2 regions of the Lactobacillus sp. M0393 genome follow, and region 1 is predicted to be linked to the other one. Evidence: riboswitches for the same ligand, from Rfam matches in the RefSeq annotation. Region 1 holds a riboswitch; the other holds the start of a gene.
The links. A riboswitch is a leader RNA that binds a small molecule or an ion and turns the genes downstream of it on or off. The one in region 1 is predicted to bind FMN.
Positions count from the first base shown of each region.

Region 2: linked by a shared signal. The riboswitch ahead of H3R29_RS02215 (ECF transporter S component) and the one ahead of ribD (bifunctional diaminohydroxyphosphoribosylaminopyrimidine deaminase/5-amino-6-(5-phosphoribosylamino)uracil reductase RibD) in region 1 are both predicted to bind FMN.

Region 1 is NZ_JACFPK010000001.1:192,512-195,919, reverse strand. It holds gene H3R29_RS00985 (riboflavin synthase) at 1-556, opposite strand, end outside; gene ribD (bifunctional diaminohydroxyphosphoribosylaminopyrimidine deaminase/5-amino-6-(5-phosphoribosylamino)uracil reductase RibD) at 541-1,602, opposite strand; FMN riboswitch at 1,723-1,856, opposite strand; gene H3R29_RS00975 (hypothetical protein) at 1,964-2,158, opposite strand; gene H3R29_RS00970 (aspartate/glutamate racemase family protein) at 2,308-3,054, opposite strand; gene H3R29_RS00965 (UDP-N-acetylmuramoyl-L-alanyl-D-glutamate--2,6-diaminopimelate ligase) at 3,069-3,408, opposite strand, start outside.
Region 2 is NZ_JACFPK010000002.1:176,564-179,971, reverse strand. It holds gene H3R29_RS02220 (LysM domain-containing protein) at 1-469, opposite strand, end outside; gene H3R29_RS02215 (ECF transporter S component) at 573-1,259, opposite strand; FMN riboswitch at 1,342-1,456, opposite strand; gene H3R29_RS02210 (pseudouridine synthase) at 1,485-2,201, opposite strand; gene scpB (SMC-Scp complex subunit ScpB) at 2,204-2,812, opposite strand; gene H3R29_RS02200 (ScpA family protein) at 2,802-3,408, opposite strand, start outside.

The DNA.
Region 1 (3,408 bases):
TCATATCCACTTCAATATTGACTTTGTCATGCACTTGATAGTGAGCCAAAGTAGTATTTTGTATGGTATAAGGTATTAAGCTCACTCCAAAATGATCATTTTGCGCCATTGTCACGGTTAAACTAATGCCGTCAATGGCAATTGAGCCTTTTTCAACAATAAAAGGAGCATACTTATGTGGTACTGCGAATTCTAATTCTATGGAATTCTCATTTTCGTTTCTTATTACCAGTTCAGCTGTAGTATCAACATGACCTGCAACAATATGACCATCAAGCTTACCGTTTAAAGACAATGAAGGCTCTAAATTTACCAAACTACCTTTTTGCAAATTGCCCAAATTAGTCCGTTTCATTGTTTCCGGCATCACGTCTACTGCAAAGTCATTATCGCTCCAAGCGGTAACGGTTAAACAAATACCATTAACGGCAATGCTTGCCCCTAAAGGCAAATCTTTTTGCACTAATTTAGGAGCGCAAATACCTAGTCTTGCATGTTGCTCACTAATTTCCAAACGGGTTATCTTTCCCGTAGTTTGAATTATTCCTGTAAACATTCTTTTCTCCTCACGCGAATTCTGACATCTTGATTGAATTTTTTAACGTCTAAAAGTTGATAATCACTTTTTTCTGCTAAAGCCTGGCCAAACACAGCAGGTAATGCAGTACCGCCTAAAACTAAAGGAGCAATGTATGTCACTATTTCGTCAGCCAAGTCCGCTGCTACAAACTGGCTCTGGACATTGCTGCCACCTTCAACTAATAGTGCTTGAATTTCATGTGCGGCTAAAAGCTGCACAATTTTTGAAGGTGTCCATTTAGTAGCAGTAAAGCAGCGAATATTTTCAGCTACTTTTTGAGTCAGTTCACTTCTACTTAATAGCCAGATTTCACCATGTGTCTTAAACATGCGACTGTTAAAGTCCAACTGATTAGCATCTTTAGTTAACACTATTCGAATAGGTGGCTGGGGTAAATTCTTAATTCTGACCGTTAAAAGTGGATTGTCTATTCGCAAAGTATTTGCCCCAATTAAAATTGCTTGGTTGTGCAAACGCAACTTTTGCACATCCACCTGAGCTGCATCCCCAGTCAAAATTGTTCTCGTTTTACCTGCAGCATTAATTTTGCCATCAATGGACATTGCATATTTAAGCGTCACAAAAGGCCTCTTTTTGTGATAAAAAAAGTTATAAGCAACGTTTAAATTTTCTGTACCACCGATTATCTCAGTTTGCACCCCATGGCTTTCTAGATATTCAATACCCTTGCCAGCTACAATTTGATGAGGATCAACCTGACCAATAACAACTTTTTTTATTCCGGCCTCAGTGACCTTTTTGCAGCAAGGAGGTTGCTTGCCGTAATGGCTGCAAGGCTCTAGCGTGACGTACAAAGTTGCACCTTGTGCCTGCTGGGGGTCAGCTAAGTGTGAGAGTGTATTAACTTCTGCGTGTTCCTTACCAAATTGATGGTGGTAGCCGGTCGCTAGAACCTGACCATTTTTAACCAAAACTGCACCAACTAAAGGATTGGTCCAAGTCATTCCCTGAGCTTTCAATGCTTCTTGAACTGCCATTTGCATATAATCCTTATCCTGCACTAATTTCACTTCCTAAGCATTAAAAAACCTCGTTGATTCAATCAACGAGGCTTATTTTATATTCATCAAATAAGATTTCAGCGAAGTTTAATAACGACGCGAGTTTTCTGTCTAATCTTGTTTGTTCTTCTCCCATCCAGACTTTAACTGTCGGTACTAGACTTGCACTAGTTCCACCGCAAAACGCGGGTCACGGACTTCAATTATTAATTGTCACCGTCGGTAGGGAATTGCACCCTGCCCCGAAGAAACCGTATTCAACTTATTCCAGTATAATATAGATATCCTATGTCGGCAATAGCAATTTATTGTTTTATAAAATTATATATACGATAAGCGCAAACTTAAATAAAATAATTCCTTATAGTCTCCAATCAGACAGATGAAGGGGGATATTATTATTTTTACCAAAATATTTCTTGAAGGCAGTGCCAAATGATAAATGATCTTTAAGGTGATTGCGATAAGCATCTCTAATGCTCAAAATTGCTGTTACTGCTAAATTAGTAGTCAATATTATCAGTATGCCAATAAATATATATAAAAGATATAACATTTTAACTCTCCCATTTTCATCTGTATTACTTTTCTAATACACTACTACCGGATGGCAACATTGTCAACACTTTTTAAGAAAAATAAATAGACTAATAATTCAAATTGATTACTAGTCTATTTTAATTTGTATTAAACAACACGTATTGTTTAATACATATATTTCTCTATAGCAGTCTTAGGATCCATTCCTGCACGAATTTTTAGTTCTAATTCAATTGCCACATCAGCAATAATAACTTGCGGATCAATAACATTATACGGATGCTCTGGCGCCTTTTCCTGAGCTAAAGATAATTCAGTACAACCAAGTAAAATTACATTACAGCCATACTGATCATGCATGGTGCGTAATATGCGGTGATAAAGTTCGCCATCAACTACGCCTTTTTCTTTAATGTTGGAATAAATCAGCTCAGTAACCAGCGGTTGAATCTCAGGACCACCCAGTTCTACCTCACGACCAACTTGTTCAATTTCGTCTTCGTACAGATGATCATAAATCGAACCTTCTGTAGCAATCAAACCAATCTTTTTTTCTTCCGGATAATCATTTACGAACTTATGCACGGCAATGCGCATCATATGTAAAAAAGGAATATCAGTTAGTTTAGCCAAGTCGTCATAAAAATAATGTGCAGTATTACATGGCATCACGAAAAAGTCGGGCTTTAGCATTGCTTGCTGGAGCACATCATCACGCAAGGCATTGAAAAAATTAGGTTGGCTATGGTCTTTGATATAAGCCGTGCGGTCAGGAATTTGGGCATCATTAACCAAAATATAATTCAGATAGTCCTGATCTTTGGTAATCTTTAGACGGTGATTAATCATGCGGACATAGCTTTCCGTTGCAATCGTACCCATACCGCCAATAATACTAAAAAAATGTTTCATTAATACCTGCTTTTCTAACCGTTAAAATGTTCTTTTTGTCCTTCAAGTTCATCAATTACCTGTTGTGCAACTGTAATATCAGACGGATAAGGAGTATCTACTCCCCGGATCTTTTGATAACTATCTTCACCTTTACCACAGATCAGAACAACATCACCCTGCTTGGACATACCGATTGCATCATGGATAGCCTTCTTACGGTCTAGTTCTATTGTGACATCAACTTTAGAATGATCAATGCCGGCATCAATTTCCTGTGCTATATCCATGGGATCTTCAAAGCCAGGATCATCTGTTGTCAGAAAGGCTTTATTAGCGTAGGCATTTAGACTGTTACTAAAACCGGGACGACGA
Region 2 (3,408 bases), on a different contig from region 1:
TACGCAGTACTTGTCCGATATCCACCTGACTGTTAGGATCAAGTTGATTTAACTCAGCTAACTGACCAACAGAAATTTTAAAACGACGAGCAATACTACTTAAAGAATCTCCACTTTGAACTATATATTGTTTAGTTTTCACGTGTTTCTTTTTATGCTTAACCTTAGGTTTGGGTTTTGCCTTCGGTTTGCTCTTAGTTTTATTTTCGATAAGTTTGTTTTTTGCAGGAGAAGCTTTAACGTTTGCTTTTTTGGCAGCTTTTTTATGAGTTTTGCGTACTTCAACTATTTTATTACTTGAATTATTATTCGCTGCTAAATGATGTACTACTGGAACAAGGCCAATTAGTATCATTATAAGTAAAACAATGAGTACAATCCAACGTTTAGAAACAGAGTTGTATGTTTCAACTCTGGTTTTTTGCGGACGTTTATAATGTTGATATGGTCCCTTAGGATTATTAGTCATCTTAAAAAGCCTCCTTACCTAACTTGTTTAATTTTAGCATATTTACCATTTAAGTGGATAAAAAAATCGGTCATTTAATAGACCGATTTCATAATTTCTGAGTTTAGTTTTTTAAATTGAAGTTTTTCCTGACAAATGGTTTGATTGTTCTCAAAACAGTTTCAAACAATAAGTAAACCACTGTACCATTTATTGCCCCTTTTAATAAATTAAACGGCACAATAATGCCAAAAATATAGGCACTCATTGATGGAATGTGGAGCAATTTGCCCAAATAAACTTTCTCAGTAAACGCCAATAGACCTGAATAACCATGAATAGCTGGCAAATTGGGTACCGTAGTTGCTGCATAAAAAGGTGTTAGAACCAGAGCATTTAAAACTGACAAAACAAAAGCCATCGCTATAATGCCAAGAACTATACCTAAGATTGGTTTTAAATGTTTTTTAGTAAAACTCTTTTCATCTTTATTGATATTTCTAGTCAAATAATAAAACGGCAAAGCAAATGAAATTGATGCTAAAAAGGCCGCAGATTGACCCACTAAACTTGGTAGCGCAAAACCTTTATATATTAAATTAATTAGCATTCTCACAAACGCGATGAAAATGCCGGGTAATGGACCAAATAAAAAAGTACCAATAGTAATTACAACATCAGAAAAATCAAATTTTAAAAAGCTGGTGACAGGCAATGGTATTTCCAAAAGCATTAATACATATGCAATTGTTCCAATTAAAGTATATGCTACTATATTGACCAAATTATTTCTGCCTTTTCTTTGCAAAATTCTTACCTCCAAAAAAACTCGGTCTGTTGCTTCTAGCAACAGACCGAGTAAAAGTAAGCTAAAGATCTTGGCTTTTAGTTTAGTCTGTCTTCTTTCATCTAGACTTTAACTATCGGTATCACAATAGATTCCACCACTTTCGTGGGTCGCGGACTCTCACCGCCGGTCGGGATTTTCACCCTGCCATGAAGACAACAAACTTAATATTTAATTTTCAATACCATCTTAATCTACGTCTTTTAATCTGTCAACTTCCTCATGGGATAATTCGCGAAAACTTCCGGAAATCAGAGAATCCAGGGTTAAAAAGGCGTATCTTTCACGTGCTAATTTTTTAACCTGATGATGAACAGCCTTAAACATTCTTTTTACTTGATGATACTGCCCCTCATGAATAGTTAACTGTACTATTTGGCTATTTTTTTTGCGGTCAGTTCTAATTACTTTAACTTTAGCCGGAGCACATCTATGACGATCAATTTTTACTCCGTGGGTAAGCTGACTGATTTCTGCAGGAGAAAGCACACCCGTAATTTTAGCAACATATACTTTGGCTACATTATTGCGTGGATGCATCAATAAATTTGCAAGCTCTCCGTCATTGGTCATCAAGAGTAAACCTGACGTGTCATAATCTAGTCTGCCAATTGGGTACAAGCGGTAGGGCAATTCTTTAAAGTATTCAACAACGGTTTTTCGGCCTTTGTCATCGCTGGCAGTCGATACCACCCCACGCGGTTTATAAAAAAGGTATGTGTGCAAACTTTCCCGCTCAATTGGTTCACCATCGACGGTAATATTACTAAATGTATCTACCTTAGTACCTAATTTTGTAACTACATTACCATCAACTGTCACCCGCCCTGCGGTGATCATTTTTTCAGCCTTGCGTCGTGAAGCAATTCCAGCTTCAGCAATTACTTTTTGTAATCGTTCTAACACCATTATGATTCTCCTTTTTGAGTTTTAGCAATATTCTTATCTGCTTGACCCTTAGCCGCAAATAAATCGATTTCACCTTCGGCATTAACACTTTCATCTTCAAAATCTTCAATTAGAGGTAAATCGGCTAAACTTTGATAACCAAAATACTGCAAAAAATAGTCAGTGGTCACGTATAAATTAGGGTGTCCCGGAGCCTCTTTTTTGCCATTTATCTTTACAAGACCCCGCCAAATTAATGTTTGTAAAGCACCAGATGAATTTACCCCTCTGATTTCATCAATTTCTATCCGAGTAATAGGCTGCTTATAAGCAACAATTGCTAATATTTCCAAAGCGGACTGACTAAGACTTTTAGTTAAATCTTTTTGAAAAAAGTTTTCAATTGTTTTGCTTACTTCCGGCCGGGTTGTTAATTTATAAGAATCGTTCAGTTGCTGTATTTGCAGACCTGAATCCGAATTTTGCTGTAATTTTTCCTGCAAGCTTTTAGTTAATTCGCGCAGTGCAGGCTTGCCAATTTGCAGCAGTTCACACAAATTAGTGCTTTCAATGCCATTATCACCGGCCACATACAATAGAGCCTCTAACTGGGCAATTTTAGTTATCATCGCTATCAATTCTTTCCAAGTTCAGATCGCCAAATGTTCTATTTTGTGTTACCCGCAATTCTTGCTTTTTACAAAGTTCAAGCAATGCTAAAAACAAACCAATAACATCAGATAAAGTTTTCATTTTTTGACAACATGCAAAAAAACTGACCTTTTTGCACTTTGCCAATTCGGTTTGCAAAAAAGTACTCATCTCTTTAACAGAGGTCTCTTTCACCTCAACCGAAACAATATCTGGCTGTCTGATCTTCATTCTTTGTAATACTAAAATAAACGTATTAGCCAATTCAGTGGAAGTAATTTGTCCTCGAGGTAACGGCTGAATCTTTTTACTAAGGGGCACGCTTTCCTCTTTAGCAGCAGTAATGGGAACCTTTTCGTTACGCTTTTTAAAGTAAACCGAGATTTTTTTGAATATTGAGTAGGTAATAAGCTGCTGTACGAGTTCATCCCTAGGATCTTCCTGTTCCTCATCATTTTCTATGAAATCATTTTGCGGCAGTAATGATTGAGACTTTATGCGTAACAACAATGATGACATGACAAAGTATTCACCGGCAATTTTCAAATTAAGACTTTGCATTTGATGTAAATAG